DNA from 3 places in the Desulfitobacterium chlororespirans DSM 11544 genome. Region 1 is predicted to be linked to each of the others. Evidence: riboswitches for the same ligand, from Rfam matches in the RefSeq annotation. Region 1 holds a riboswitch; each other region holds the start of a gene.

Region 1 (10,843 bases):
TGCGGATTTTGGTCCGAATCCCCGAAAATTGAGCTGCCGCTGCCCGGCTGACATATTCAGCCGTCTCACCCAAAGCATCTGAAATTATGTATATGACAGGCATTTCCTTTGTCACTGTACACCTCCGAGGTCAATTATTAGGGTCCAAAAGGTCATGATTGGGCACCTAATGACCCGATCTGAACAAAGAGTTTTGTAACGTTCGTCTTGGTGAAACGTCCTATGACTTCATAGCGCTCCTCACCTTTTTCATCAATAAAGGCTTCTACAACAGGCAAGGTGTCAATTTGATGCAGGGTTAATTTCCTTGCTGCTTCGAGAACCGGTTCGTCCGCTGTCGTCATAATAATATTAGGCATCCGGGTCATAATGATACTCACGGGAACCTGCTGAAGATCGGTTTTACCCAGGGTAGATTTAAGCAAATCTTTCCGGGACACCATTCCCCTTAAGGTTTGGCCTTCCCCAACCACTGTCAGACTTCCCACATTTTGGGTAAACATAGTGACTATGGCATCATAAATACTGATGCTTTCCCGGATAGATATGGGAAGGGATTTAAAATCACCCACCCTGAGCTGGCGAAGTCGATCCATATAAGGTGATGTTTTCTTCTTCTCCTTATAAAAGTATCCTACCCTCGGTCGGGCTTCGAGGACCCCTGCCATGGTTAAAATCGTCAGGTCAGGACGCAGGGTCGCTCGTGTCAAATCAAGCTTTGCAGCGATTTGTTCCCCAGTAATTGGGCTTGAATTCTTTACGATTTCTACAATTCTTGCTTGACGTTCCGTAAACTCCAACCCTTTTCACCTCATTCATCTCTCACTCGTGTATACATATATTCCTTATACGTGCTAAATGTGACATACTAATCTGCGCAATACAGATAAATATTCCACACAATTTTTCTATTTCCTTCAACTTATAGTATCCAATTCAAAAAAAAATAACGGCGCTTCTGCTGAAATTATGCAAAAGCGCCGCAGTGGTTTATCCAATTATGCTAAGAGGCTGAGATCTCCCAGGCAGCCGAGGATGGCGACGCATTCACCGAGGAGAGCCAGACGGGCTTGCTTGAGGCTCTCATCTTCCACCATGATCATGACCGCATTAAATAATGCTTCAATCATGGGGATGAGTTCAGAAGCCAAAGCATAGGCTTCTGCGTAGTCACCCTTTTCAATCAGGGCGGCAAAAGCTTCCTGTCTCTGGACAAGAGCTGCAGCCAGGGCAATTTCTGTAGGATCGATAAGATTCTTAGGGTCCAAAGGCTGAGTTTGAGCCTTTTTACTGAGATTCAAGCAGCGAATATAAGCTTGGGAGTAGGGAATGAATTCCGTTGTTTCCCGCTTGGCTGCCAGAACTTGGGCCTTCCTGGCTGCCCGCGTGATTTGATTGCTGCCCTGGGCGAGGACCGCATCAAGGGTATCGTAACGCGCCCCTTGCTCCTGAAGCACAAAACGCAGCCGCTGCTGGAAGAAATCCTGGAGAGCACTTTGCAGATCGGCTAAAGGAAGCAGACTGATTCCTTGCTCAGCAAAGCTTACATAAGAAGCAGCAATCAGCTGTTCCAAAGAGATATCCCAGCCTGCTTCCAGAATGATCCCTACGACCCCTTGAGCTTGACGTCTTAAGGCATAGGGGTCCTGAGACCCGGTAGGCTGAATCCCGATGCCAAAGGCACCCACGATCGCATCCAGCTTATCGGCAACACTGACGATTTGTCCGGTGTAGGATTGCGGCAAGTCATCTCCAGCGAAACGCGGCTGATAATGTTCAAGAATGCCTGTGCAGACTTCGGGCTTTTCACCAACCATGCGGGCATAATCCGCTCCCATAATCCCTTGAAGTTCCGGAAAATCATAGACCATCAACGTCACCAGATCCGCTTTGGCCAGCAGTGCCGTCCGCTCAACCAAGTCCTGCTTTTCGCTCTCCATCCCCAGCCGAGCTGCTATCCCCCGGGCCAGGGTCCGCATCCGCTCGACCCGCTGGCGGACACTGCCTAATTTCTCATGGTAGGTGACTTTATCCAGCTTTTCGACTAACTCAGCAAGAGGTGTTTTCTGGTCTTCACGGTAGTAGAAGGCCGCATCTTCCAAGCGGGCTTTGAGAACTTTCTCATTCCCGGCCTTGACCTTCGCCAAGGCATGATCATCCCCATTGCGTACGGTAATGAAATAGGGAAGCAGCTTGCCTTCTTTATCCCGTACGGGGAAATAGCGCTGATGCTCTTTCATCGGAGTGGTGATCACCGGTTCCGGCAGATGCATATAGTTCGAAGCCACTTCGCCGAGCAGAGCGGTAGGATATTCGATGATATGGGTTACTTCATCCAAAAGATCGTCATCCTTTTCCACATCTCCGCCCACTTTAGCGGCGAGGGCATGGATTTGCTCCCAGACGGATTGGCGGCGCTGCTCCGGGTCCACCATGACAAAGGCCTGCAGCATTTGTTTTTCATAGTCCGCCGGATTATCCAAAGTTACAGGTCCGCCTAAGGTACGATGTCCCCGGGAGGCTTTTCCTGCTACCAGCCCCACAAACTCAAAGGGGATGACCTCACTGCCAAATAAGGCAACGATCCAGCGAATGGGGCGGGCAAAGCGGAACTCCAGATCGGCCCAGCGCATGGGCTTGGGAAAATGCAGTCCGGTGATCAGATCGGTGCAAAGCTTGGGTAATAATTGCAAAGTAGACTGGCCCAGCTCAAATTTCCGGGCATAGACATAGGACACGCCGTTTAATTCCTGAACGAAAAGATCCTTGGGCTCCACCCCTTGCCCCCGGGCAAACCCTTGAGCAGCCTTGGTAGGGTTCCCCTCCGCATCATAAGCCGCTTTGACGGCAGGCCCTTTGACCTCTGCTGTAAAATCCGTTTGTTTTTCGGCCAGGCCTTGAATAAGCACGGCAAAACGCCGGGGTGTAGTGTAAACTTTCAGGTCTTGATAATCCAGACGCAGATCCTGACAGTGTTTTTGGGCTTGCTCACGAAGTTGGTTCAGCACTCCCGGGGCAAATTTCGCCGGGATCTCTTCTGTGCCAATCTCTAAGAGAAAATCCTTAGCCATCTTATTCGGCCTCCTTTCCGGACTGTTCTTTGAGTAAGGGGTAGCCTAAGCGTTCACGTTGCTCTACATAGGCCTGAGCGCAAAGACGGGCCAAATTGCGGACCCGGGCGATATAGCCCGTTCGCTCGGTCACACTGATGGCTCCGCGGGCATCGAGAAGGTTGAAGGTATGGGAGCATTTCAGGACATAGTCATAAGCAGGAAGGACCAATCCTTTCTCCACGATCCGAATGGCTTCCTTCTCATACATTTCAAACCAGGTTTGCAGGGCTTCTACATCGGCGGCTTCAAAATTGTAATGAGAATAATCGATTTCGTTTTGGAGGTAGATATCGCCGTAAGTGATATCTCCTACATACTCAATATCATAGACACTCTCTTTGTTTTGAATATACATGGCCAAACGCTCGAGACCATAAGTGATCTCGGCACAGACCGGTTTGCAGTCAATCCCCCCGCATTGTTGAAAGTAGGTGAACTGAGTAACTTCCATGCCATCCAGCCAAACTTCCCAACCTAACCCCCAGGCCCCCAGAGTCGGAGACTCCCAGTTGTCTTCCACAAAGCGAATATCATGCTCTTTGGGATTAACGCCTAAACGCTCCAGACTTTGCAGATAGAGCTCCTGAATATTATCCGGCGAAGGCTTAATAATGACTTGGTATTGGAAATAATGCTGTAAACGGTTGGGGTTTTCCCCATAGCGTCCATCCGTAGGACGACGGGAAGGCTCGATATAAGCCACTTTCCATGGTTCAGGCCCCAGGGCACGTAAAAAGGTGTTGGGATTAAAGGTTCCGGCGCCTTTTTCCATATCATAAGGCTGAGCAATGATGCACCCTTGTTCTCCCCAAAATTGATTCAGGGAAAGGATCATGTCCTGAAATTTCATGGTTAACCTCCCTATTTTTTACTACCTAATCTCTTGAGCTACCACATTAAAGAAAACTTGGCTAGGTGAAGGCGGCTGCCTGGTTGCCTTTATGCTTCCTGTAAAGCAAAAAACTCCCGCCCCGTAGCTTTCGCTACAGGGACGAGAGTATCCTTCCCGCGGTTCCACCCTGCTTGATCTCCATATAAGCCACCTGGTTCCCAAACTCCTGAAAAGGCAGCTTTCAAGGAAATCCTCCTTCTTTAAAACGTGCTCCAAGTGCCCTGATCCGCTTACCCGTCTGGTTTCCACCCTGCCAAACTCTCTTAAGGGATACCCGAATCTTCCTCTCATCATCGCACCATAGGATTCAATTTGGAAATAATTATAGTATGATTTGGTTCTTTTGTCAAACTAAGCTATCCTAATCCCATGCTCTTTTTCAATCATAGTCAGCACTGAAGCAAGTCCCTTCGCCTGGGAGTAGTAGATCTTCTTATTATATTTTCTGGCCACATCTTTGGCATCCCACATGCTGGAATGGGAACAGACCATTTGCACGATAATCACACAATCTGTGTCCTTGATGAGATTTTCCAGTACCTTTTTGTTGTTTTTTTTGGGTACGCCGTCGTGGAAGCGCAGTTCGATATTTTTCAGCTTGCCCATGGATTTGCTGTGCCGCTCAAAATTATATCCGCCTATGATCGCTAACTTCATTTTACCAAACTCCTTCCTGTAAAGTCTGGATACTCGATTTCTTTTCATTGCTCGTCTCAGCCTCATTGTATTGAAACTCATCACAAGGTTCAGAAAGCAGGATAACTTCGAAGTTTCCGCCATACCGGCGATATTTATGCTGGAAGTTATAAAAACAACGGGGACAACTTGTCACGATCTTCTTTATTTTCAACTCATGCCAAGCCGTAATATTTCTTTGGCTTATTAAATCTGAAAGCTCTCCATAGCCCAATTGGCAGGCTTTATCCCCACAACACCACTGATCTTTACCCAGAACGGCAAAATCGATTTTTCTATCCCTAAGCAACTGCATACAGACCATGTTCCATTCCCATTTTGATCTGTCAGCAAAGGAATTACATCCGGGAAAAAACAAATATTCGGCATCAGGTCTTTCTGCAAAAGTCGGTATCCCCAACATTTTTATACAATTTAGTCCCATCGTTGACCAACCTTCTTTCTCCGTGTTTGCGGACTCCAATCCAACCGCCCTTTAAAACGCTAAAAGGCTCCACTTTAACGAAAGTGGAACCTCTATTAAACCCAACATATTGGGAATCCACCTCCTTTTCAAACGTGAAGGCATAGCCATTTCTGGATATACCCCGAGGGCATACAGCCCTGGCCGACCAACCATGGATGACTCTTTAGGTTGTTCCGGCTCGGAGATCATTATGAAATTTTTCTCAATTATTATTTTCATTATATATTGAGTTTAGTTATGTTTCAATAGGTTTTGATCATATTGATTTTAATCATTAAAAACACTGCTGCAGATATAAAGCAATGATGAGAGGGAGAGCATCCCGATTTTCCCGACACACAGAAACCAGCTTTACCTTGGGATGGCATCTTATCCGGTCTGTCCAGCCGCTGCTGGCCTGCTTGAGCACGCCAAGAATCGGAACCGGACCTTCTATGGCCGCTAAGATCTCCTGCTGAAAGACAAGAGCTTCCCGCTCCAGACTGCCGCATTCATCCATCACGATAAGCCGGGCCTGGTTTCCGGCACAGCGAACGAGCTCTGCCCCATACCCATCGAACCGCTCCGTAAAGACTTGGGGGGGACTATTTTCACAAAAATGAACCACACTGTTTTCTTCCTGATAGACTTTCTCTCCCGAGGCCGCAGCCAGATAAAGCCGCCGGTTGGGAGAACCTCTGTCCGGGCCAAAGTAGGTTCTGAATCCTGCGTAGGTTACGTTGCAAAGAGCCAGTGCCTTATCGACGATAGTACTTTTGCCCACTTGGATCTCACCGGTCAAAAAGATGTGCATTTACAGCCTCCCTTCGATTTCAAATATTCCTACAGCCTTTTGGCGCGGCAGATAGAAGGGAAAATCTTCTTTGCCTGTTTCCACAAGACGTTCCGATAGAAAATCTTCCAAATCTCCGGGGTTGATATCATGGGATTGAGTCCTGATAAAGTCCCGGGCATCTTCCTCCGACCGGAAGGGCTGGCCAAATTCAAAAGCCGTTTCGGTAAGGGAATAAGGTATGCCCTTGCTGTTCAAATTTTCCTCTACCTCTTCAGACGTGTTTTTCTGGAATTTCCGATACTTTTCCGGATAGAGCTCTGTCTGGCTCTTTCTGCCCACCACAGCGATAAGTCTTTTACAGCGGGGCAAGAATTGTTCCAACTCACGACTGCCGAAAAAACTGATAAAGATAACATCCCACCGCTCCTCGATGGCGTTGCAATCCATCAGCACAGGGGTGATATTTCTGATCTTTTCAGCCTGAATCCTTTGTCTAAGCATCTCAATGGCATAGGGATGACTGTCGATGCAGGTAATGCGGTCAATGTATTTGCTCAGTTGTGAATCCACCAGTCCTATTCCGCAGCCAATATCACATAAAGAAGAGTACTCAGCCACTTTAGGGCCTACCAACTCAGCAATATTCTTGAAAAAACCGGTATACCTTTCCGCGTCCTGATACCATCTCACCGTATTTTCATTCCATTCGAAATTCATCCTGCTCCCCCTTGCTTATTTTTTTATCGTCACCTTCTGTCCCGCGGAATATATCTTCACTTTCTCGGCCCCGGCTACGATTCGAAAAGCCCGGGCATTATCTTTAACCATAAAGCCTGAAAGCTCTTGAAGCCCATGCTCAAAAAGTACAGGAGCCAACGGGGTCCCCGGGCCAACCAACGTGATCCGTCGGGCGTTCCTTGACAATTCCAGGAGCCTGGGCAGCGTCTTATCCACTACCGAAGCGCAAGTGATATAGACATAGTCACACTCCGGCAGAATAAACTCACTGGCCGGCAGGGGATAGTCCCCTTCCTCCGGACTCCATTCCAGAATAGAAAGATCGCAGATCGGCTCCAGAAGGCTTTCCAAATGGGGGAAGTGACCCACTACTCCAACCTTTTTACCTTTCACTTCATTCTGGGACATGATAAAGGGGTCGTTCATACGGTCCTCGACCCTTTTGGCATCCGGGAAGACGACACCATGTTCTCTTGCTACTTGAGGATTGTTGTAATAGGCGTTGATGGCCGCCAAACCGATGGAAGCTTCAACATAATTCCAGGACTTGACGCAGCCGGCTGCTACCCGCAATGGCAGGCCTAACAAGTTTTGGGTGAGCATGGGCATTCTTGTTTCAAAGGGGCGATTGGGGCCCAGACCCACTCCGTTCCCGCTGCGAATCACCGAATGGGTCGTTCCGCAGACCAGCTCATCCACCAAAAAATCTTCAGGAATCCCGTTGAGCATGGCGTCATAGATTTCCCACATCTTCCGCACCTCTTTTCCTCATTGTTCCATCCTTATAGTTATTGTTCACTCCTTATTCAATGACCGCCCAATCCGGCAGCTGGTCAATCATCTCTCCCAAGCGCAGACGGTTTCTCAATTCCCCCAGGACATTATCCAGTTTTTCGATGGTTTTTAGGCTGGCTCTTTCTTCCTCTGTTGTATGGATGACTTTGGCAATTCCACCGTCCTTAATCACAATCCGTTTATCGGCGCTTAAGCCCAGGAGGGGATCATGAGTGGAAATCAAGATAATCTTTTCCCGATCGGCTAAGAGGGTGATGGCTTGCCTCCGATCAATTCCCGCGTTCTCTATTTCGTCGATCAAGACAATGGGAGACTCGCTGATAAACGCTGTGTCGGCGATCATCAAGGCCCGAGATTGTCCGCCGCTGAGTTGGGTTACTTTTGTCTCCTCGGCAAATTTTTCTCCAGCCAGATTATTGGCGCATTGAAAGCATCGATCAATTATATTCTCCGCATGGTGAATCAACCTGCTCTTGGCATGCATTTCTAGGAACTCACGAACCGTCAAATCCATAACGAAGTTCATGTTTTGGGACAGCTGGGCCACCAATTTCCCTTCCATCTCAAAACGCTGAAGATCATCCAGTTCCGCTCCGTTGATCCGGATCACTCTGCCGGTCGGCGTATCTCCTTGAGCCAGGCACTCGATATCATTAAGCAACCGGCTCTTTCCCGATCCGGTGGGGCCGACAATACTGATAATCTCACCGGGATAAATGGTGAGATTGATGTCCTCAGGTTCTTTCCGCTTATTGTATCCTCCGTGAATGGTCAGAAAAGAAATCCCTTCACGAGAGCCTTTCTGCTGCGAAAAGGTCTCCAGAAACTGGCAAAAACCCTGCACTACTCCGAAAGGATCCATGCCAAACTCGGCGAGAGCTTCCTGATCCGCCTCCTGCAATGCTTCCGGCAGGGTCAGTTCGGCCTTGATATCCCCCAAGCGTAAATTAGTCAGGAAATCGACTCCAATCGGATACTCCTCAAGCACATCCTTTAGGCTTTGGTTATGGACCAGATGCAAAAAATCATTGCTTTTCATCATTGCCAAACTCCATCTTCTTCATCATTCCCATCTGATAGGGCTCCCCAATCCTCGTCTCACCTGTGCAGTAGGAACAGACCGCTGCCGGTGTGGTGAAGCGCAGTTTCATATCCCGGGTGGTTTCAATGTCCCTGGCCTGTTGCAAATGCTTGGCAAGGATAAAGGCCCCCTGTCCGGTGATGCCATTGACAAAGACAATCCGGGCGGCGGGATTAACCTGGGTGATATTAAAGGCAAAGACCTCCCGCTCGGCCTGGGAGACAATATCTCCCTTAGTGACCACAACGATATCGGCAAATTTCAGCATCGGCCCAATTTTGCGGGGGGTATTGATACCGGACAGATTATCGATGACACAAATGGACAGAATGCCTTTTATATAAGGGGAACAACGGTTGCATAACCCCGCACTTTCTGTGATCAGCAGTTCATAACCTGATTGAATCCCCCACTGCACTGCATCTTCAATATTGCTGACAAAGAAATGATCCGGGCAGATTTTCCCCGAAAAGCCGGTCTGCACAGGGATCCCTGCCTCTTCATAGCTCAAATTATCAAAAGAAGTCAAACAGTCAAATTTAACGACACCAATCTTCTTCTTTTCCGGCATAGACTCGACCAGCCTTAAGATGACTGAAGTCTTGCCTGATGACGGGGGCCCCGCCACAGTAATAAGCTTCATGGACAACCTCCTCCAAGCCCGGGTGCCACATCACCCACTATTTTAGGAAATATCTCTGCCAAGAACTGGCCTTCTGCATGAACCCTATATTCAAACTAATATAAATATATATAACAACATATATTTCACTTTGTTTTTATCTTACAACCAATCAAACTCTATTTCCAGTTTATTTTAATCAATTTATATCTATTTTAGTTCGTCCATATTCGTTGACTTAATTTTTTTATACTTGTATAATCTTAGTAAATATTAAATTCCCAACAATTACCCTTCCTAACTTTCCTCGTGAAAAATGTCTCCAGTTAATTTTTAAAGGCGGTACCAAAATGAAGCATAAAAACCAAGGCATCTCTATGGTTATAGGTCTTGGGCTCCTTTTACTGATAACCATCATTATTTCTTTTCAGCTTGGCCGTTATCCCATTCCACCCAAGGAATTGTTCGGAATTCTCTTATCTAAAATTTTTCCCGTCGAACAATTTTGGGCCGACCGTCTAGAGATTGTCCTGATAAACATTCGCTTACCCCGGATCCTTTTGGCTTGTTTAGTCGGCTGCTGCCTATCGGCTGCCGGAGCCGCTTACCAGGGCGTTTTTCAAAATCCCATGGCCTCTCCCGACATTCTGGGAGCTTCATCAGGAGCTGCTTTTGGTGCTGCTCTGGCTATACTTAATCACGGCGGCAATAGCTTAATCATCCTGAGTGCCTTTACGTTCAGCCTCCTTACCGTAGCTATTATTTATTTTATCAGCAAAAAAGCCAAGGGCAATAACCTGCTTGGTCTGATCTTAGCCGGAATTATGGTGAGTTCACTTTTTTCAGCCGGTACCTCGTTTATTAAGTTAGTCGCCGACCCTAATGATCAGCTGCCGGTGATCACGTATTGGCTGATGGGCAGTTTATCCGGGTCGAAACTGAGCGATATTGCTTTCGCTGCTCTGCCCATGGCCGTCGGCTTAATCCCCTTGCTGCTCCTGCGCTGGCGGCTCAACATTCTCACCCTTGGTGATGATGAAGCTAAAACGATGGGGGTTAATGCCAAACAAATCCGCCTGCTGGTCATTATCTGTGCCACCTTTATTACAGCGGCCAGCGTCTCAGTAAGCGGTGTGATCGGCTGGGTCGGTTTGGTCATTCCTCATCTGGCCCGCAGACTTGTGGGAAGCAACTATACGACACTGATGCCGGCTACGATGCTTACGGGAGCAATCTTTCTCCTTATTGTCGACAATTTTTCCCGCAATTTGCTCACCACAGAAATTCCTCTGGGAATTCTTACCGCCTTAGTCGGAGCTCCCTTCTTTATCTATCTGATTACACGAAGGGGGGAGACCTATTGAGTATTGAAGTATCCAACCTTAGCTTTGGCTATGACGAACGGCTTATTCTCAAGGATATTAGTTTCTCAGCAGAGGATTATGAGCTGTTATCGATTTTAGGCCCCAACGGAGTAGGGAAAAGTACTTTATTTCGTTGTATACTCGGTTTGCTTCATGGGTACAAGGGACGAATCTCTCTGAATAACCTGGATGTAAAACATATGGGGATCAAGGACATGGCCAGTTGTGTCGCTTATATCCCGCAGTCTCATTACCCCTCATTTAATTACAGCGTATTTGACATGGTGCTGATGGGGACCGC
Region 2 (10,843 bases), on a different contig from region 1:
TACCCTCTTCAATGAGGAAAAGGGTAAAGGCCTGACTGCGGCCAAAATGAGCATTAACCTTCTCCCCTTCTGTAGGGATGGCAATTTTTTTGTTCATGAAATTCTACCTGCCTTTCGATATGTATGTTAGATAACCCCTCAATAGTTTAAGTGTTACAGAATACCGGGGGATGTCAAGCTTATCCTAACTCCCTTATTTGCAATTGTCAATCTTTGATAAAGCGTGTAAAATTCTAGTAAAGTCTGGAAGGGAGGATTCATAATGTGGGAATCTCCTCATGAATTAATGAATGCTTTGGAACAGGAAGGTTATATCCTTGATCAGGATAAAGGGACCACTTTATTTTTGGCCCTGGCCCTTCACAAGCCCTGTCTTATTGAAGGACCGGCGGGAGTCGGCAAAACTCAGCTGGCCCTGGCCCTGGCGCGCAGCACCGGCTGCAGACTGATCCGCCTCCAGTGCTATGAAGGGCTGGATTTAAACAAAGCCCTTTACGAATGGGACTATGCCAAACAATTGCTGCGCCTGCAGGTGGGAATCTCCGGCTGGGAAGAGATTAAGGAGAATATTTATGGGCCGGAGTTTTTATTGGCCAGGCCTTTGCTGCAAACTGTGCTTGCGGAAGAGCCTGTTATTCTTTTAATTGATGAACTGGACAAAAGCGATGAAGAATTTGAAAGCTTTTTGCTGGAGCTGCTTGCCGAATTTCAAGTCACCATCCCGGATGTAGGAACCTTTAAAGCCCAAAATTCCCCCATAGTCCTCTTAACCAGCAACAACACCCGGGATCTTTCCGAAGCTTTAAGAAGGCGATGTGTTCATCTGCTTTTAGCTTATCCCGATGTGGAACAGGAAATGAGGATTCTCGCTCAGCGGTGTCCGGAAATTGCCGCGGCCTTAATTCAGGATGTCTGTGAATTTGTGGCCAAAATCCGCAAGATCCCTTTGCGCAAATTGCCCAGTGTCTCCGAAAGCATGGACTTTGCCCGTGCCCTCCATATTCTGCGCCAGGACTCCCTCGATATGCAGCAATTGTCAGGTACCCTATCCATACTTTTAAAATATCCCAGTGATTTGGCGAAACTTGAGGATCGTTTAAAAGCCTGGCAACAGGAAGCTGCCAGAAGAACCCAGGCCTAGGACGGGGTGCAGTCATGAACGAATTAACGATCAACGGCTGGCAGCTGCTGAAGCTTATCTCGGCACTGCGCTCAGTGGGCATCGATATCACGCTGGACGAGGTTCAGGATGCTTTAAAGGCCTTAACCCGGTACCCGGACCTGGCACCTAAGCTCGTGCTTAAATCTCTCTTCATCCATCGCCAAGAAGATCAGCCGCTTTTCGACATGATCTATGAACTCTTGGCTTCAGCTCCATCCTCCTCTCCGGATTCAGAACCTACCGCCCCGGGGCAATGTACAGGCTCAGATCAAGAGGAGGCTGGGGATGGCTCCCATCAGGGCATCGGTACCGGGCAAGGAGGAATCACCCTGCACCTTAAATCAGCGGAAGAGTCCTCTCCATCCCGGGCAATTTCCTTTCAAATGCCGGATCTCCACTATTTGATGGGCCTTAAAGGGTTCCCCAGTACCATCGAGGAAGAAGAAACACAGGAACTCGATTTGGGAAAGCAGGTCAGATTCATCCTGGGACAGTCAGGGTTTTTGACTTGGTCCAATTCTTTGGAGCTGGCTAAAGGCCGGGGGGAAGTCCCGGAAGATCAGTGGCTCAAATTTGAAGCTTATCGGGACTTCTGGCAGCGCCGGATTCACCAGGTCCTTTGGCAGGAACGCTTATCCGAGCAAAACCGCTGGGACAGCTTCCGTGAAATAAATTGGCGCTTTAAGCCCCTGAATTCATTTACCGCCGCTGAAGAAGGGATGGTCCAGCAAGCGCTCCGGCAGATGGGCAACCAATTGGCCGTTCACCGGGGCTTGCGGAAAAAAAAGGCTCCCCGGGGCAGACTACGCCTCTCCTCTTTGCTCAAAGAAATGGTGCGGGGTAATGGCTCTGTCTTTCGCTTCGAGTATGAAACCCCTGCCTTAAAGCATCCCGAGCTCATTGTCTTATGCGATGTATCCAATTCCGTGGCTCCCTTCTCGCAATTCCTTCTCTACTTATGCCAACGCATGAAATCCCGCTTTCGTAAAGTGCGGCTTTACCTTTTTATTGATGGACTCTGGGATATCACCCATGAAGAATGGCTGGCAAGCGGTGACTCCATGGCCGAGATCCGTTCCTGGGGCCGTAAGCATTCTTCCGGCTTTACCGATTATGGCAAGGTATTTAAAGACTTTGCCCGGGATGTTTTGCCCTCACTTTCCACTCGGGGGACCATCTTGATTATGGGAGATGGCCGCAACAATTTCCGCCCTGCCCAAGCGGACTATCTGCAGGAGATCCAAGGGAAGGTTAAGCATGTCTTCTGGCTGAACCCCTTGGCTGAAAAGGATTGGACTTTGCCGGACAATCTTATGGGTGAGTACAGGAACTATTGCACCCGGGTTTTTCCCTGCCGGAACCTCAGCGATTTATGGCGAATCTCTAAAAAAGTCTTCTCCTGAAGAAGCGCCAGCTCTTTTATCAACAGTCCATTGCTCAGCCAAATTACCAACCGGTTGGTAATTTGGCTGAGCAATGGTTGTAAAAAAGGGAGCCTCACCGACTGCTTTAAATTACCTAAAGCCGTTGGGTGAGGCTCCCTTACCTTGCACTATCAGAAAGTATAAGCTTGCGCTATATACTTTCTAAGCATAAGGGCAACCAGCGACTTCGCCTCCTTCGTAAGTATGCGTTTAAGGCACGGCGAAGCCGGGTTTTCTTTAACACTTATTTGCCGAAGGAACAGTGGGGATAGGTACATTCCGGACACTCCAGGCACAAGCCGCCATGACCGTATTTGGCAATTTCCAGGCGGGTAAGCCGCTCACCGGCCAGGATGCGGGTGGCCACCAGATCAAAGACCGTTTTTCTTGAATACATGACACATCCGGGCAAGCCCAGAATCGGGATATCATCCAGGTAAGCCAGCAACAGCATGGCTCCGGGAAGAACAGGAGTACCATAAGTGATCAACTCTCCACCCAGACCTTTGATAGCTGTAGGGGTTAAATCATCGGGATCCACGGACATGCCGCCGGTGACCAGAACCATTTCCGCGCCTTGTTCGATATGCTCGCGGATGCGTTCCTGAATCATCTCCACATCATCGTCGGCGAAGGTTTGCCCCAGCAGGACAGAACCCCATTCGGCCACTTTTCCCTGAAGAACCGGTCCGAATTTATCCTGGATCCGGCCATGGTATACTTCACTTCCCGTGGTCACCACCCCAACCTTTTTGGATTGCAGGGGGCGGATTTGCAGAATGGGTTCCCCAAAGCGGCGGGCGATTCCTTCCGCTTCGATCACGACATTTTCATCGATCATCAAAGGAACCACTCTGGTCCCGGCTATCTTCTGCCCTTTCTTCACCGGGCGATGATTATGAAGAGTAGCGAGGATAATATATTCTAACGAATTCAGGGCATAGATCCCTTCTTCCGAAGCATAGATTAAGCCATCCTCTTCAGCAATCAAATTGACCTTTCCCTCTTTCGTTTCACTGAAGGAAAGCCCCGGACCGGCCACAGCTTTGGCCAGACGCTCCGCTGCTTCATCTTCGTGAATAAGACCCGGAGTCTGATCCCACACAAAAATATGCTCTTTTCCCATACTAAGCAGGGTTGGGATATCCTCCTCTTTGATCACATGCCCCTTTCTAAAGCGGGCGTCTTTTGTTTTTCCTGGGATAATTTGTGTCAGATCGTGCATAAGCACCGATCCGATCGCATCCTGTACTTTAATCTTCTGCATAGGGGTTCCTCCTTTTCTTTACGGAAGGCATGTTCATTTCTAAGCACACCCTGGTTTCAGACATTTCTGAAACGGCCAAAATTCCGTAGATAGCGTGAGACTTGCTTCAGTCAGTAGGAAATATGGCTCGGCCATTCCCTATTATAAACCATAAGCAGCGATCAGGGAATGTCTCACTGCTCAAGAAAATGGTTTTTTCGAATTTTAAAGGGTTTCTGCCAAGGGATAGAGAATTTTCTTCATAATATACTTCAATAGTTTATGAGAGGAAGAGAAGTATGGCTAGTAATATCACCGGGTTTGAAATATTTAAAAGCAATCCTAACTGGCAGGAACTGCCCGATTCATTTTGGGAGTTTTGTTCTGCTCACGGGCGGGTGCGCCATTATGCGGCAAAGCAATTCCTTTTCTTTTTCGGTGAAGAAAGCAATTCAGTTTATTTTTTACTCAAAGGCCGCATTCAAATCCTGCTTATGAGTGAATTTACCGAAAAAATTTTCCGGATTCTGCAGCCGCCCGCGTTTTTTCCGGAAGTTGTTTTAGATAATAAAGCTTATCCTTATGCAGCCCTCACTGCTGAAGCCTCCGATGTTTTCGTTTTGGATCGCAAGGCACTGGTCCAGTATTTTAAGGAGAATCCTTCCACCCTCCTGCCTTTTTATCAAAACATGGCTTTGGATCTCCGCAGAGCCTACCGGCAAATTAAAAACATCGCCCTGGGGGATGCTCGTTCCCGGCTGGGGGCCAAACTCTTTGCTCTGGCTCATGTCCACGGCCAGGAGACCCCTGAGGGAATTCTGATCACTGTTCCTCTTACCGCTACCGAGCTGGCGGGAATGTGCAGCTTAGCGCGGGAATCCGTGAGCCGCATCTTAAGCCAATTGCGGGATTTAGGAATACTTAAAATGGAGAAAAAACAAATCACCATCAGCGATTTAGACCAGCTGAGGGGCTGGATTCACGAACGCCAAAACTCTTTATAAAACCTTACAGATGTGGTCGACGGTCCAGAAAATGAGTAAGCCTTTCCTGAGGCAGGCCATTGTCTATATAGTCTTCAAGGATGCGGCCAATGATCCGGGGAAGTTCAGAAGTCTGAAGCTTTTCCCTGGACAATCGCGCCAATTGGGGATGCCTTCCCAGGCGTCCACCGAGATGAAGAGTCCATCCCGATTCCCCGGGAAGGATTTTGCCTGTGGGGCAGGAACGCACACAATCCCCGCAGCCAATGCACTTCGTCGGTTCAAATTCCAGCTCTCCCTGCCAGGATAAGGCACCTTCCTGACAAGAACGGCAGCAGGCCTGGCAGCCCGTACACCTTGCCTCTGTAAGCTTAGGCATAAGAAAACCGGTCAGACCGATATCTTTGATTTGAGGCTGGGAACAAGCGTTAGGACAACCGGCTATGCTTATCTTCGGTAAATGATGATAATGAATCACCGGAAACTTCTGCTGCAAATGGGATAATAAATCCAGATCTTTGAACATCTGCTCTAACTGCTGGTGTAATAAAGACCAGTCCTGAGCAGATTTACCGCAATTTTTCCGACAATGCTCCAGGACAAAGCCAGGATGATCGATCATTATGCCTCCTCCATTGCTCATCATTTGAACCTATTGTACCATTCTCAGGCTCTGGTGCTGTGTTTTGGGTCACACTTCTCAAATTCATAGCGGCAAATAAAAAGCATAGCCATTTGACTATGCTTAAACTATCATTTGTGTTGTTAAGCCTTACTCGCGTCTGTCTGCTGAGGGATATGCTTGCCTTTCCTCTCCGAAATCAATAACCCTGTTAATGTCAGCACAATTCCCAATACTGAAGCTCCGGTAATTTCCTCATGCAGCACAATAACGGCAGTAATAACGGTTATGACGGGAACCAGATAAATATAAACGCTGGTTTTCACTGCACCCAATAGTTTCACCGCCGAGTTCCAGGTTACAAAGCAAAGCGCCGATGCTCCCAACCCTAAAAACAGGATATTGAATAGGTTAGCCGGTCGTGTTAGTTCAGTTATGTCTGGATTGAACCCAACTATGCCTAAAGCGGGTATCATAAACATCAACCCATAGAAGAAAATTCTCCGTGTTGCCTGAATGGTGTTGTAGTGAAACCCGCTTATTTTCTTTGTCAAAACAGAATAGGCGGCCCATACCACGGCAGCTAAGACGGCCAGGATATCTCCCAACGGATTCAGTTGCAGGTTGTTGCTTCCGTTAAAGCTGATCAGGATAATCCCGACAACCGCAACGCTGAAACCCATGAAAAACCGCAATCGCAAGGTCTCTGTCTCTAAAAACAGATGAGCCAACAGGGCGGTAAAAAACGGTGAGATTGCGACAATTACCCCTACATTGGCGGCAAAGGTATAGGTCAGGGCTATATTTTCGAGCAGGAAATACAGGGTAACCCCGCATAAACCGGCAGCGGCAAAATATAGCTCCTGCTTTCGTTCCCTGAGCCTGAGCCTGTGAGGATAAGCGAGGAGCAAGACAAGAAAACCAATCGCAAACCTTAGGAAGAGTATTTCCACAGGCGTTATTGATTCTAAAAGCAACTTGGTGGATATAAAGGTTGTACCCCAAATAAAAATCGTCATAAATGCCAACAAATGTCCCTGAATCTCTTTCTTTGTGTCCATGAAAATCCTTTCCATTCCAAAAATCAGCTTTGAGCATTCTTAAAAATGTTCATGTATTGTTTTGGAGTCAGCCCGATAAACTTTTTAAAGAAGTTGGAAAAATGGCTTTGATCGGTAAACCCGGTCTGCAGCGCCACGTCAATGGGCAACATCCCCTGCTCCAGCATTTTCTTTGCTTTGCCAATCCGTATCGTTTCCAAATAGCTATAGGGGGAGATACCTTTTTGCTTTGTAAAGGAACGAAGCAGGTAGTATTTGCTCAGCCCGGTCAAATTGCCTAAGTCAGCCAGGGTGATAGTTTCCATATAGTGTTTTTCTAAGAATTCACAGATAGCTCGTGCTTCAGCGCTTTGCTCTGCAGTTGCAGTCGTTATGGCCTGCTCTGTATAGTCTGCTATGAGCTGCTCTAAAAGGAAGAAGAATAGTTCCTCTTTCCTGAAATCTTTTTCTTCCTCCATAAGCATTTGGTGCAGCTCCCGGAGTATAGAAACCAATTCGCTATGAAAAACGACTTGAGAGGTAAAATAAGGCAAATACTCTTCACCTGTTATTTCCAAGACCGCCTTGCTCATAATTTCCGGCTGGATATTGATACAGCGATAATCCAATGTTTTGCCGTCCATTTGTTCGCAAGTATGATTGTCGCGGGGATTGAAGATCAGAAGATCACCCGGCTCAATGGTATATTCCTTATTTTTGCAGGATAAAAACCGCTGACCTTTTTCAATAAACCCAATCACATAATACTCATGAAAATGGTTGGGAAACTTCTGCATAATCCCTTGAAAATGATAGGCTTCAACCTTCAATTCAGGGTCATATTTTACGATTCTCATTTCCTGTTTCATAAAACTTATCCTCCTTTCTCAGGTATCTGCTCTTTAGTGTACCACAGGCCGCAAGGGCGTTCTTGTATGATATTGCCCTTTACCTGTCCTGGAGATCTTAAAAACAAAAAGCCGGACTCCCACCAAGTCTATAGTGGGAATCCGGCTTTTTGCACTCTCGATAATGAATGCTGAACAGAACAACCAATGACGGATAAACTTACAATTCAGCAGGTCCTTCCAAAAGAGCCAGCAGCAATTGAGCCGCTCCCTCGATATCCCCTTGATCCACCATTTCCGAGGGACTGTGAATATAGCGGGTAGGAATGGACACGACCCCGGAAGGGATCCCTCCTTTGCTGAGATGGATAGCTCCGGAATCGGTACCGCCAAATTCGAGAACCTCCCATTGATAAGGGATGTGATGCTGTTCAGCGGTTTGCGCCATCCAGGACTTGATCTTGGGATGGGTAATCATGGAACGGTCAAATACCTTGATCGCTACCCCTTGGCCCAGCTTCACATCCATCGGATGGGACTTGGGGGTGTCCCCCGTTCCGGTAACATCCACCGCCAGCGCTAGATCGGGTTCCAGGGCAAAGGCTGCCGTTTGGGCACCACGAACCCCCACCTCTTCCTGTACTGTAAAGACAAAATACACTTCATGCTGGGTTTGGAGGCGTTTCAGCACTTCGATAGCGATAAAGCAGCCCACCCTGTCATCCATAGCTTTGGAAGTCAGGCGCTTTGCTTGTTTGTGGAAGCTTCCCACAAAGACAGCGCTTTCTCCCACCTGCACCTTAGCTTTGCTTTCCTCTAAGGAAGTGGCTCCGATATCAATATAGAGCTTATTCAGCTTTAAATCGGTGGGTTTTTCAAGCTTCTCGACGCCAATGGTGCCCATGAGCCCGTTTTGAAACTGAACGCGGCGGTGAGGCAACCCCTGAATCGAGACACCGCCCAGGGGGGCAAAACGCAAAAACCCCTTCTCATCAATATGTGTGATCATCACTCCGATTTCATCGGCATGGGCGGCGATCATAATTTTTTTGCCTGTTCCCCGACGTACGGCCATAAGATTTCCCAAGGCATCTGTATTTATCTCATCGCAGTAGGGGTGGATTTCTTCAGCAATCAGCGAACTTACATTGCCTTCAACACCCGATGGACCAAAGCATTGGGTTAATCGTTCCAAAAGTGTATAATCCAAAGGTTTGTGATCGTATGGCATGGAATGTCCTCCTTTAATCTCATTCAACGGAAAGAAAACTCATGAGGAATCGCCTTTAAGATACCATCCACTAAATTGAGGGTATGCTCAATATCCTTTTCAGCCAGGACAGAGGCTGTGGAATGAATATACCGGCAAGGGACACTGAGGGCGATAGTGGGAATACCTTCACGGCTCAGATGAATTCTGCCGGCGTCATTTCCCCCGCTGTGCCCTCTGCGCAACTGGTAAGGGATGTTCATTTTTTCGGCAAGATCAATGACCTGCCGGAGCAGCTGCGGCTGATACAGAGTAGAGTTATCCAGCATGGAGAGGGCGGGACCTTTTCCCGGTTCAGTAACCCACTCCCCTTCTTCCACTTCCATCATCTGGGCGGACACAGTCCCTTCCAGGACAATCGCAAAATCCGGCTGGACATGATAAGCGGCTACTGTCGCCCCCCGGAGCCCTACTTCTTCCTGTACGGTGAAAGCACCGATCAGATTAAGGGCATAATCCCGTTTTAACAGCTGGGCCAGTATGGCGCAGCCCACCCGATCATCAAAGGCTTTGCCCTTTAGATAGCCTTGGCCCAGTCTTTCCATCTCCGTAAAGAAATAGGCATAATCCCCGATCTTCACATGTTTTTCCGCTTCTTCTTTCGATTTAGCGCCGATATCAATATACAATTGCTCGGTGGTCAAAGCCTGCTCCCGCTCTTTAGGTTTCTGCAGATGAATCGCTTTGGCACCGATCACTCCCATCAGGGTGTTGAGCTTCAGGGGTTTGGAGACCAAGATCCGCGGATCGATACCGCCTACAGGTTGAAATTTAAGAAGACCATCTGCAGTGATGGCGGTGATCATCAGGGCCACTTCATCCATATGGGCGGCGATCATCACCTTGGGACCGGAAAGGGAGGGATTTTTTTGGACGATAAGGTTGCCTATTTTATCCGTGCTCAGAGAATGCACGCAAGGTTCCAGCTCCGCGGCCAGGGCCTGGCGTATTTCCTTTTCCGCTCCCGAGGTGCCATTAAGTTCTGACAATATCTTTAGTAGCATACTCTTCCCTCCAAGTCTTCAGGAAGTCCGGCGATAAAATAGGCCAGCAGTTTTCCGGTCAGGATCACATCCTGCATATCAATGGTTTCCACAGAGGTATGCATATAGCGCAAGGGTATGGACACTAAGCCCGTAGGCACACCGGCTTGAGTCACCTGAATAGCCCAGGCATCTGTGCCGCTGCGTCCCGGAACGGGATGGTTTTGATAAGGGATACGGGCTTCTTTGGCTGCTTTAACCAATTCTTCATAGACTAAGGGGTGGATATTGGGCCCCAGGGCAATGGCCGGGCCTTTCCCCAGCTCTTTTTCCACTTGCCCCTTGGTATCCGGAGTGCTGGCATGGGTGACATCGATAGCGATGGCCAAATCCGGATTTAAGCTATAGGCGCTGGTGGTTGCCCCCCTGTAGCCAACCTCTTCCTGAGTGGTGGCGACGGCAATGACATCATGAGCATGCTGCAGCCTTTGCAGTTCTTCCAGGCATATTTTCATAACGACCACTCCCGCCCGATCATCAAAGGACTTGCCGGCCAGGACATGATTCAGTAATTCCAAAGTATTGCGCCGCAGGGTAATGATATCCCCCACCTGAATGACCTCTTTGATCTGCTCAAAAGTCATTCCCACATCGATTCCCATCTGCTCTGTTTTCACGGCTTTTTCTTCACCCGCGGTCATTAAATGGGGCGGAGTGGAGCCTATGACCCCCAGGACGGGCTTTCTGCCATGGACGATGACTTCCTGAGAAAGCAAGGTACGCTGGTCCACACCCCCTACTGGAGTAAAACGCAGGAATCCGCTGGGTTCGATCCCTTTGACCATGAGGCCTATTTCATCCATATGGGCGGCCAGCATGATTTTATAGCGTCCCTGGGTCCCCTTTTTGTGGGCATAAATATTGCCCAGGGCATCCTGGCCGACCTGATCGGCTAAGGGGGTGAACGCGGCCAAGACCAAGGGAGCAAGAGTTTCCTCATATCCTGATACACCGGAATTTTCCGAGAGTTGTTTTAGGAATTCTTTCGCGCTGGATAATTGCGCGTTATTCAATAGACTCAGCCTCCTATCTTGCCTATGTAGTCGTCGCATATATAAGCGCAGACTTATGCTTTCTACTGCTACTGAAAAAGCATGAAAGCTAAGTCTCCAGGATTTTGATTTACACCGGTCGCTCCATAAGCTGCGCGGACAAAACTAACGCTCAATCCCTCCGCTCCGAAAGGACCTGCGCCGCTAAGCCAT
Region 3 (10,843 bases), on a different contig from region 1:
ATTGGAATTACAAGAAGTTAAGCAGGCAGATTATAATCAGCTTAATATGATTGGAAAATTAAAGATCAAAGTCAAGGGTAATTCGAGAGCCTATGTCAGCAATGAATCCGCCTGTATAGCTTGTAAAATGTGTCAAAATAACTGCCATGAGAGGGCGATTAAAGTCGGTTGATGGGTTAATGACATTCGAAATTCCCAAACGTTTGGGAATTTCAGATGAAAGGTTATAGTGGAATGGGGGGCTAAAATAGGATATGAATCCGATTTTGCAACTGCATTAGATAGCCTCAAGGGCATTGCTCATTTTGAGTGATGCTCTTTGTTGTAGGCAAAATATTCTGTTGACTTACAGTGGTACTTGATATAATGTTGATTATAAGGAAAAACTGAATATCAGGCGGAATAGGGTTGCTTAAATGCATTAATAGGGAACTCCGGTGCGAAGCCGGGACAGCCCCGCTACTGTAAGAAGGACGAGCCCCTTAGAGGATCCACTGGTGAAAACCGGGAAGGTAAGGGATGAGGATGAGTTCAAGTCAGGATACCTGCCCCATTCCAGAAACACAAGTTTTCGGGGGAGAATAAGTGTGGTGAATTTAAGGGTAGGATGATCGCTCATCTTTACCTTATTACATGATGTCTGCCAGAGCCGAATACACCGGCTCTTTTTTTTATTATCGGAGTATATGTTGGAAAGTAGAGTATATATTGGAAGGTGATGGGATGCGCTATTATTGTTTGGAAATTGATGAAGGAGAAAAAGAGCCCTACGCCTATGGGGTAAGTGTAACCGAATGGCCAAGAAAAGAAATCCATTGTCCCCTATGCCAAAGAGAATGGAAAAAAAGCACAATGCATGATTTGGGAACCGATACACCTATTGCTTTATCTAACGATAATTATCCTGATTTTCTCTGGTTTTATATCAATCATATCTCCGGGAAGGCCAAGGACGTCCTGGAAAGAGAAAAGATTACGGGGTACAGCTTAGAGAAAGCCCATGTACTATCCATCCGTGATTTATCGGATCTGCAGCTAACGGAGCTCAGGCGCCAGGGCATCAGAGTCCATAAGATATCCAAAGAGCCGCCGGCCTATTACAAGCTTCATGTCGCTGTCAGCGCCGAATTTTATAAAAAATCAAATGTTATTCTGCTCAATCGTTGTCCGGAATGCGGCTATGAAACCTATAGTGCCGAGAGCAAGGAGCGGATTGAAGCGCGGGATTACCTTTATTTAAGAGAAGAATCCCTCAAGGGAGTGGATCTGTTCAGGGCCAAGGGCTACGGAGTTACTGTGTATTGCTCTGAACGATTTGTTGAAGTCTATAAAAGACACGAGCTGACAGGGCTGACCTTTACCGAGATGGAAGTGCTTTGAGATCAGGCACTTCTTTTTTTGTGTGAAAACATAACTCCATATAACCTAATTTCATAACTGGATATAACCTAATTTAATGTAAAATAAAATCAGGATATTTATTTTTGTGTTGATTTATGTTATGTTATGTTCATGAACAAACAATGAAATTGAATAGTTTTCCGAGCTCCTTTGTCTAAAAGACTATCTCATGACGGAGGAGCCTGAGCAAACCGCTCACGGGGTCAGTCAGGAAACCAGCTGGCCTTCACTGATGAAAAGGAAGCAGAAAATACAGGATTGACAGATCGGGTGCTGGCTTTTGCTGTTTTCATCATCGGGCGGTTTTGCTTTGGAAAGGCAGGCCGCTTTTTCTGTTGGTATTGTTTTTATAAGGAGAAACACCATGGCAAACAATCAGCATGATCACATCAGCTGCCCCTCCTCATCCTGTATCGGTTGTGCCACACGCTGTCATCGGCAGCAGAATGATCCGTTCTCCCGGGATGAGGCCTTGGCGATCCTTTTCGACCAGGCCAAATTTGAACTGGCCAAGGAATTCGTACCACTGAATGAAGCCTTGGGCCGGGTGACTTCGGAACCGACCTATGCAGCCTTTTCGGTGCCTTCGGCAGATACCGCTCAGCATGACGGAATTATGGTGAACTGGGAACAGGCTAAAAAGCTGCTTGAGAGCGGCAGCCGGGTGCTGGCTGAACATGAATTTTGTCTCCGGGCGATGGGTGCGGTGATCGAACCGCCTTTTGATACAGTGATCCCTTTGGAACAGGTAAAGCATTGGACAGATGGAAGAGTGGAAATCAAGGCGTTGCCCGCACCGGGGCAGGGAATCAAGCGGGCAGGCAGTAGCATCCGGGAGGGTGAGCGGCTTGTTCCGGCCAATTACCGCCTGAACCCGGCGAATCTCTCGATCCTGCGTTTTGCCGGAGTGGAAACGGTAACCGTATGGAAAAAGCCCAAAGCCGCCATCATTCCGGTGGGGGACGACCTGGTGGCACCCGGCCGCCGGCCCGGCCCCGGACAGGTGGTGGAGTCGGACAGCATTCTCTTGGCAGGGATCCTTCGGGAATGCGGCGGGGAGGCCTGGACAGAACCGGTGGCAGGGGATGGGGAAGATCTGATCTGCCAGGCTATTCTGCAGGTTATCTCCCGTTGTGATGTGCTGATCCTGATCGGGGGCTTGGGCCGCAGCGGAGCCCGGTATGGAGATTATACTGTCCAGGCTGTTGAAAAGCTGGGCAGAGTGCTGGTCCAGGGCATGGGATTCAACCCTGGTGGGAAAGCCATGCTGCTGGGAGAAATTCAGGGAAAATGTGTCGTGGGAATTCCCGCGCCTCCTCATGCGGCTCTGACTCAGGCTGAGCAGTACCTGCCCGCGATTATGGAACGCTTTCTGGGTTGTCCGTGTTATGAGCGGCCGGAGATCAAAGCCCGGCTGTATGAGGATTACCAAAGTGGAATCCGCTCCGGCCGTCATGCTCATGTAGGTCTCAGTTGGACCGGAGAGGAGTATGAGATTGTTCCTATCCGGATGGGAGACACAGTGGACTGTTTTGTCAATGCCACGGGGATTTTGATGGAGGAAGCTGAGGACCGTTTGCTAAAAAAGGGGGAACCAGCTACAGTACGGCTGCTTTGCGGCGAAAAGACGCTCAGGCAGCGCAGTCAAACTGGGCAGGACAATCCCACCGGGTAAGGAGTGCATAAACCATGATTAGAGCAGCTATTTACGGTAAGGGAGGGATTGGCAAATCCACCACCACCTCCAATTTGGCGGTGGCCTTGAGCGAGATGGGCTATAAAGTGATGCAGATCGGCTGCGATCCCAAGGCGGATTCCACGCGGATGCTGACCGGGGGCCGGGCCATTCCCACCGTATTGGAGCTGGTGCGCAGCAGACGGGATGACCTGCAGGTGAGCGACTTTGTACAGGAGGGCTATAACGGGGTACTTTGTGTGGAAGCAGGCGGTCCCATGCCCGGCATCGGCTGTGCGGGACGGGGAATTATCACCGCTTTTGATACCTTGGCGGAAATGAAAGCTTATGAAGTCTACCAGCCGGATATCGTGCTTTACGATGTGTTGGGGGATGTGGTCTGCGGCGGCTTCGCCATGCCTCTGCGGGGCGAATATACGGATGTGGTCTTTATCGTTACCTCGGGAGAGATGATGTCTATGTATGCAGCTTCCAATATCGCCGCAGCTTTGGCCAATTTCCGCAGCCGGGACTATGCCCGTTACGGAGGGCTGATCCTGAACCGGCGCAATGTGGACAAGGAGCTGGAGTTGGTGCAGCAGCTGGCGGCGGAAACCCAGGGCGAGCTTATTGCCGTTATTCCCCGGGCGGCCGAGATCCAGAAGGGGGAAGAGCAGGGCAAGACGGTTATGGAGATTTTTCCGGAAACGGAGATTGCCCAAGGCTACCGCACTCTGGCCCGGCGCTTCCTTGAGGTGTGCGGACATGAGTAAAAGGGTTCAAAATAATCTTCTTTATTATATTCCCAACCGGAGCAGGTCAAAAACGATTCTGCGCATCCCGGAAAGCCACAGTCTCCATATCTGCCCCACGGCCTGCGGCCGCCGCAACGCTATCCGCGCTTTGCAAAACGGGGAAAAGGAGTTTCTCTCCTTTCTATATATTGGGGAAGAGGATGCGGTTTCCGGACAATATGTGGAGAATATCGGCGATGCGGTGGAGGAGCTCCTGGAAGTGCTGGAGCCGGTGCCCAAGGCCTTTGTGCTGTACTTCAACTGTATCGACGATTTTCTGGGTACTGATGAAAAAGCTCTTTTGCGGGAGCTGAAAAGCCGTTTTCCCGGGCTTTATTTCACAGTTTGCCATATCAATCCCGTGGTGGCTGATGAAAAAATATCCCAGGGCATGCGCAAGCATAACCAGATGTATGGGCTGCTGGAGTATACGGAGCAAAAGGAAAATAGCCTCAATTTCATCGGCAATTATGTTTCCCTCGACCCGGAGAGCGAGTTGTTTACTGTCCTGAAGGAGTGGGGGATTGACACGATACGGGAGCTTTTCACCTGTGAGACCTTTGCGGACTATCAGAAGATGGCCTCCAGCCGGTTAAACCTGGTCCTGATGCCGATGGGTCAGGTTGCCGCTCAGAACATGGCGGCAAAGCTGGGCATTCCTTATTATGACAACCCGGTTTCCTATGATATAAAGGAAGTTTTGCAGCATTATCAAGATCTCGCCGACCTGTTGGGCAAGCCCTGCCCGGATTTTGGCGGGGAGATCCGGCAGACCCTGCTGGACATCATAGTCGCCAGAGAAATGGTGGGGGATATTCCGATTGTTGTGGATTCTTCCGCCTCTATGCGGCCCTTTGCCTTGGCCAAGGCTCTTCTGGGCTACGGCTTTCAAGTGAAGGCGGTCTTTGCCCCCCATTCTCCCCGGGAGGATGCTGAGGAGCGGCAATGGCTGGCCGATCATCACCCTCAGGTCAACGTTATCAACCGGGAGGGTGTCAAAGCCGTTGCCGGTTATGGCCTGGACAAGGAATGCATGGCAATTGGCTATGACTGCGCTTTTTTGCTGAAGGCCAGGTATTTTGTGAATATGTTCAATGACGAATCCCATTATGGGTTCCACGGTATTCGCAAGCTGATGGGGCTGATGGGCAAAGCTGCCGCCAGGTCAGCGGACTGGGAACACCTGAATGAGAAAAAGGATGAGGGGAAGTGAGCATCATGGAACGGCTAGCTGTCTATCTCCCGCCTTTTGCCAGCGATTACTCCGGAGTCTGCTCTGCGCTGTATGAATTGAACTGTCTGATCATTATCGATGATGCCTCATGCTGTACCCGCAATTATGTCACCTATGACGAACCCCGCTGGACGGAAAGCACGCGCAGCACCTTTGGTTCCAATCTAAGAACCATTGAAGCAGTGCTGGGGGATGAAGAACGGCTGATCAGCCAAACGATTGAAGCGGCAGAGAAGCTCAAGCCGGAATTCATTGCTCTTCTGGGCAGCCCTGTGCCGGCGATCATCGGCAGGGATATGAAGGGTATCGCCCGGGAGATTGAGGCGCGCAGCGGTTTTGCGGCCTTAGGATTTGATACGACTGGATTTTCTTATTACAACAAAGGAATTTCGGCCGCCCACCTGCGGCTGCTCCAGCGATTCGCTGTCCCCGGAATCCCAACGGCTGCCGGACAGGTGAATATTTTAGGCCTGACTCCCCTGGATTTCTCGGCCAATGATAACAGCAAAGACTTAATTCGCCTGCTGGAGGATAATGGCTTCCAGGTCGGCGGGAGTTTCTGGATGGGGACGGAACTGGATCAGCTGCGGCGGGCCCCCGCCGCGGAGGTCAATCTGGTAGTATCCCAGTCCGGTTGGGCGGCCGCCCAATACCTCTATAAAAATTACGGTATTCCCTATGTGGCGGCGGCTCCTTTAGGGATAAGGCACAGCAGGATTGTGCTGGAGGCTTTAGGGCAGACCATGGCGGATAAACAAAATCGTCTGCTCAAGGGCACCCCAGCCGCCGAGGGCGGAGCCTGGCCGGCGGCAGAAGGAACAGGGGCTTTGCTGATTATCGGCGATCAGGTGATGGCCAATTCTTTGCGGGCCGCTCTCCGGCAAGCCGGTTGCCGGCAGGAGATCACCGTGGCCAGCTTCTTTGACCTGGAACCGGAATTGGCTTTACCCGGCGATTTGCTGCTGAAAAGCGAAAAGCAGCTGATTAAGCTTTTGCGCAGCGGCGTTTATACAAGGCTTATCGCCGATCCGCTGATTCTCAGTATTCCTGCCGCAGCCGGGCTTAAGGGCCATAGCCTCCCGCACCCGGCCATATCCAGCCTGCTGCACTGGCAGGATGTGCCTCTTTTCCTCGGCGGAGAATTTGAAAAGCTCATTTTGAGCTGGAGTGACGGCAATTAAAGAATAATTTAACAAAGCAAAGGAGAAACAACATGAGTGAAGATACGAATTCGTTTATCACCAGAGCGGATGCTTTGGAGCTGCTCACCAGCTCCTGGAATCCGGAACAGGAAAGGGAATGGGTCTCCTTAAAAGATGCTTTAGGGCGGGTTACGGCAAAACCCCTCTACTCTCAAAATACCATGCCCGTTTACCGCATCTCCCAGTTGGATGGCATTGCGGTCCGCTCCAGTGATTTTATTAATGGCGTCCCCGATACCTCGGACTGGGTGAAAGGTGTGGACTATGTTCAGGCCGATACCGGAGATGATTTCCCCGATGAGTTTGATACGGTTATTCCCGTCGAGGATACTCATTACGACAGCGACGGCCGGCTTGGTTTGGCCAAGGGTCTTACTCTGAAAGCAGGAGACTGTGTAGGAGCGGCAGGAACAGCAGTGCGGCAGGGTGATCTGATCGTCGACGCTCAGGTCAGGCTGACTCCTTTGCACCTCAGCATGCTGGCTCTGAGCGGAATTTATCATTTGGAAGTGCTCCGGAAGCCCAGAGTCATTTATATCCCCACCGGCAGCGAGCTGATTACAGCCGGAATCAGACCGGAGCGCGGTCAAACCATCGAGAGCAACAGCCTGATGGTAACCGCTTTGCTGGAGCAATGGGGAGCGGATGTGACCTGCTATCCCATTATCAAGGACAAGCCTGAGGAATTGGCGGAAGCTTTGGATAAAGCCCTACAGGCCGCTGATCTTGTTTTAATCAACGGTGGCTCATCCAGAGGCGCCGAGGATTTCAACACCGCTCTCCTGAGGAAAAGGGCCGATCTTTTCCGGCACGGGGTCAGGGCTATTCCCGGCAGACCGGTGGGTATGGCCATCATCAATGGTAAACCGGTGATCAATATGCCCGGACCTACTTTTGCCACGTTTTTGGCCATGGATTGGTGTGTCTCCGGTCTGGTTCATCATTATTACGGACTGCCGGCACCCCAGCGGCCGAAAGTCAAAGTCAGCTTAACGAAAGCTCTTGAGAAGCGACCTGATTACGAATTCTATTTCAGGATGATGGTGACCGGGAAGGACGGGGGCTATGAAGCCACTCCTCTGGGCTGGGATCGGAATCTGCCCGACTCCCTGCTGAAAATGGATGCAATTTTGATCGTGCCCATCGGTGTCTCGGGGTATCAAGCAGGGGAAGAAGTTGAAGTGGAGCTCATGTGCGGGCCTGAAAATCTATAAAGGGGAGTCAAGATTGAAGATCAGAAACAGTGAATATTTTAGTGTCAAGATCCTTCTTCTGGTGGCTTTAACGGTGGTACTGTTTTTCGGCTCCTTTCTGGTCGGACGCTATCCGATTCCGCCGCAGACGGTCATGGATATCATCCTCTCCCAATTTTTACCCATCCCCCAATACTGGGATTCCACCCTGGAAACGGTGGTTATGCAGGTGCGCTTGCCCAGGATCGCCCTCGGCATTTTGGTGGGAGGGGCCCTGTCCGTTTCCGGTGCTTCTTACCAGACTCTGTTTAAGAACCCTATGGTCTCACCGGATCTGCTGGGCGTGTCGGCGGGGGCGGGCTTCGGGGCGGCTCTGGCTATGATCAATAATGGCTCATGGTGGCAGATCCAGACCACGGCCTTTACTTTTGGCATGATCGCCGTCATAGCCGCTTATATCATCGCTTATGTCTTCGGAAAGCAAACGATTACGATCCTGATCCTGGGCGGAGTTGTGGTTTCCAGCCTGTTTCAGTCTTTGATTTCTATTATTAAGACCTTAGCCGATACGGAAAACCAATTGCCGGCTATTACCTTCTGGCTGATGGGAGGCCTGGGCAAAGGGGCTAATCAGGATGTTCTGCTGATGCTGCCGGCCATGGTGCTTTCCTTGGCGCTCCTCTTCCTGTTTCGCAATCAAATCAATGCTCTGGCTGCCGGGGAGGATGAGGCGGCCACGATGGGTGTCAATGTGCCTCTGGTCAAGCTGATAGTCATCTGCAGCTCCACTCTGATGACGGTTTGCTCCGTCAGTATCTGCGGTATTATCGGCTGGGTGGGCATGGTCGTCCCCCATATTGCCCGGATGCTTACCGGTGCCAATTACTCTAAGCTGGTGGCCACATCCTTCTTTATCGGCGGAATTTTTCTGCTCCTGATCGATAATATCATTCGCGGTGTGGAAGGGGTTGAACTCCCCCTCGGCGTACTGACAGCTTTGGTGGGTACCCCTGTCTTTGTCCTCCTGCTGTCCAGAGTGAAAAAGGGGTGGTCCTGATGCTGAGTGTCCAAAACTTAAGTTTTCACTACCAACCGGAACGAATCATCCTCAAAGATATTTCCTTTGATCTGGGCAGCCATGAGATTCTCTGCCTGCTGGGACCTAACGGAACCGGCAAAACCACTCTGATCAGATGCATCCTTTCCCTCAATAAAATGAAAAGCGGCCGGATTACCCTGAATGGTTTGGATATAAGCAAAATTTCCCCCAAAAGGCGGGCGGAGTTGATGGCTTATGTCCCTCAGGCGACGACGGTGGCTTTCCCTTACGAAGCCGCAGAGATCGTACAGATGGGGCGGGTCGTCAATCTATCTCTGGGAGCCCGGCCCTCGGCACGGGATCGGAAGCTGGCTGAAGAAGCGATGGAGAAAATGGGGATTCTGCACATGAGCAGTTATCCCTTTAATGAGATGAGCGGCGGGGAAAAGCAGATGGTGCTGATCGCCAGAGCCATTGCCCAACAGGCCAAAATTCTGGTCATGGATGAGCCTACCGCCAATCTGGATTATTATAACCAGGTTAAAATGCTCAAGGTGATCAAAGCCTTAGCTGAACAGGGGTACGCCATCTTAATGACGTCCCATTTTCCGGACCATGCCTTTCTGGCCTGCAGCAAAGCAGTGCTCATGCGGGACGGCGTGATCATGGCCCAAGGACACCCTGATGAGGTCGTAACCACCGAGAATCTGACCAGGCTTTATTCTACCCCTGTCTGTGTAGCTGAAGCCAGGTTGGATGCTATGGATACCGCTATGAAAGTGTGTATCCCGGTTATGAATAATTAAAAAACAAAACAAAAGGAGAGGTATCATGAAACTGAAAAGAAAAATTCTTGCCCTGCTTATGGCGGCTCTGCTTGCTGTGAGCCTGGCCGGCTGCGGACAGACCAGCCAGGCCCCTGCCAATCCACCGGCTGCACCAGAGGTCAGCACTCCAACTGAACGCACAGTCACCGATATGGCAGGACGCACAGTGACTCTGCCTGCGGAAGTTAAAACTGTAGGAACCTTCGGCTCTATCGGCGTTCTTAACGCCTTTGTGGAAACCCTGAGCGCAGGGGAAAGACTCGCCAACGAAGGATCACCATCCTTTGTCAAAAGCCCTAACTGGGAAAAATATCAGTACCAATTCACACCTCATATCAAAAATCTGAAACCTTTCCAGGGTGCAGACAGCGAGCTGCTGATGGAAAATATCCTGGCCGCTAAACCGGATGTTTGCCTGACCATGAGTGCCGACCTGACCGAACAGCTGGAAAAGCAAGGACTGAATGTGGTTCAGCTTTCCTGGACGAAGACCGAAGATGTCAAAGAATGCATCACTCTCCTGGGCGAAGTGCTCAACCAGCAGGAAGTTGCCGCCGATTATCTGAAATACTTCGATGATATGTTGGCCAAAACGGCAGACCTGACCAAAGATATTAAGGATGCCGATAAGAAAACCGTGGTTTATGGCAATGTGAGCAAATTCTCCCAACCTCATGTGATCGCTGAGTGGTGGATTGATAAAGCCGGCGGCATCAGCGTGACCAGCGAGGCTATGACGAAAGCAAATAAAGAATCCCTGACCTATACTCTGGAGGACTTGCTGAAGTGGAATCCGGATGTGATGTTCGTAGCCAGCGATGCCGAGAAGAAAGAAGTCCTGGCGGACGCCCGTTTGGGTGAGATTACCGCTGTCAAGAACGGCGCCATCTATATCGTACCCCGCATTGCTCATGTCTGGGGCAACCGCACCACCGAACAGCCCCTGACCATTATGTGGGCTATGAACAAACTCTATCCCGAGATCGTAACGGACAGCCAGCTGGCAGAAGATATCTCCTACTTCTACAGCCACTTCTTCAAATATGATTTCAATGCTGACCAGCTCAAGGAGATTATGGGCAAATAATACTGATGGCCGGCTGATAAGCCGTTGCAACCCAGTAGCTCTGCGTTTACGCTATACGTTTACGCAGAGCTACAATTAAATACAGCGGGATAATCCTATGGAAAAGAGGGAGTGACATGTATCCGAATTTAACCAGTGAGCAGGCTTTGCTCATTTTGCAAAGTGCCCGGAATCCGGATAAAGCCTATGATTTATTTGCCCAGGCGGCAGAAGTCAGAGACAAAGTTTTTGGTAAACGCTTATGGTGGTCTTCAGGCTCAGGCGGTATTTTCCCTTGCCTGGTCAAGCCCCGTTGTTCCTATTGCACTTATTATACAGAAAAGCTGTTTCCCACCGATGTTTTGCTGACAGGTCTGGAACTCATTGAAAGTTTGGGGATTCAGCAGTTCCA

The links. Region 1 has a riboswitch for molybdenum cofactor ahead of BUA14_RS22955 (heterodisulfide reductase-related iron-sulfur binding cluster). Riboswitches for the same ligand answer to the same signal wherever they lie in the genome.
Region 2: it holds a riboswitch for molybdenum cofactor, as region 1 does, so the genes downstream of both, BUA14_RS21000 (molybdopterin-binding protein) here and BUA14_RS22955 (heterodisulfide reductase-related iron-sulfur binding cluster) in region 1, are expected to answer to the same signal.
Region 3: it holds a riboswitch for molybdenum cofactor, as region 1 does, so the genes downstream of both, BUA14_RS25865 (molybdopterin molybdotransferase MoeA) here and BUA14_RS22955 (heterodisulfide reductase-related iron-sulfur binding cluster) in region 1, are expected to answer to the same signal.

Annotation. Positions count from the first base shown of each region.
Region 1 covers NZ_FRDN01000016.1:149,523-160,365, reverse strand. The annotation lists gene BUA14_RS22980 (pyruvate, water dikinase regulatory protein) at 1-115, opposite strand, end outside; gene ccpN (transcriptional regulator CcpN) at 153-800, opposite strand; gene glyS (glycine--tRNA ligase subunit beta) at 999-3,071, opposite strand; gene glyQ (glycine--tRNA ligase subunit alpha) at 3,073-3,963, opposite strand; gene BUA14_RS28160 (hypothetical protein) at 4,053-4,190, opposite strand; gene BUA14_RS22960 (DUF2325 domain-containing protein) at 4,357-4,662, opposite strand; gene BUA14_RS22955 (heterodisulfide reductase-related iron-sulfur binding cluster) at 4,664-5,104, opposite strand; molybdenum cofactor riboswitch at 5,231-5,363, opposite strand; gene BUA14_RS22950 (nucleoside-triphosphatase) at 5,442-5,960, opposite strand; gene BUA14_RS22945 (class I SAM-dependent methyltransferase) at 5,961-6,659, opposite strand; gene BUA14_RS22940 (DUF364 domain-containing protein) at 6,675-7,430, opposite strand; gene BUA14_RS22935 (ATP-binding cassette domain-containing protein) at 7,483-8,514, opposite strand; gene BUA14_RS22930 (GTP-binding protein) at 8,501-9,199, opposite strand; gene BUA14_RS22925 (FecCD family ABC transporter permease) at 9,529-10,542, shown strand; gene BUA14_RS22920 (ABC transporter ATP-binding protein) at 10,539-10,843, shown strand, end outside.
Region 2 covers NZ_FRDN01000014.1:122,007-132,849, forward strand. The annotation lists gene BUA14_RS20985 (NifB/NifX family molybdenum-iron cluster-binding protein) at 1-97, opposite strand, end outside; gene BUA14_RS20990 (AAA family ATPase) at 263-1,141, shown strand; gene BUA14_RS20995 (VWA domain-containing protein) at 1,156-2,565, shown strand; gene BUA14_RS21000 (molybdopterin-binding protein) at 2,831-3,853, opposite strand; molybdenum cofactor riboswitch at 3,846-3,998, opposite strand; gene BUA14_RS21005 (Crp/Fnr family transcriptional regulator) at 4,132-4,836, shown strand; gene BUA14_RS21010 (4Fe-4S dicluster domain-containing protein) at 4,841-5,437, opposite strand; gene BUA14_RS21015 (DMT family transporter) at 5,581-6,498, opposite strand; gene BUA14_RS21020 (AraC family transcriptional regulator) at 6,522-7,346, opposite strand; gene BUA14_RS21025 (M42 family metallopeptidase) at 7,546-8,556, opposite strand; gene BUA14_RS21030 (M42 family metallopeptidase) at 8,580-9,599, opposite strand; gene BUA14_RS21035 (M42 family metallopeptidase) at 9,590-10,651, opposite strand; gene BUA14_RS28085 (hypothetical protein) at 10,835-10,843, opposite strand, start outside.
Region 3 covers NZ_FRDN01000023.1:3,181-14,023, forward strand. The annotation lists gene BUA14_RS25855 (4Fe-4S dicluster domain-containing protein) at 1-172, shown strand, start outside; cobalamin riboswitch at 389-567, shown strand; gene BUA14_RS25860 (double-CXXCG motif protein) at 724-1,380, shown strand; molybdenum cofactor riboswitch at 1,528-1,660, shown strand; gene BUA14_RS25865 (molybdopterin molybdotransferase MoeA) at 1,766-3,076, shown strand; gene BUA14_RS25870 (nucleotide-binding protein) at 3,091-3,849, shown strand; gene BUA14_RS25875 (nitrogenase component 1) at 3,842-5,083, shown strand; gene BUA14_RS25880 (nitrogenase component 1) at 5,089-6,285, shown strand; gene BUA14_RS25885 (molybdopterin molybdotransferase MoeA) at 6,318-7,520, shown strand; gene BUA14_RS25890 (FecCD family ABC transporter permease) at 7,534-8,556, shown strand; gene BUA14_RS25895 (ABC transporter ATP-binding protein) at 8,556-9,344, shown strand; gene BUA14_RS25900 (ABC transporter substrate-binding protein) at 9,370-10,452, shown strand; gene BUA14_RS25905 (radical SAM protein) at 10,569-10,843, shown strand, end outside.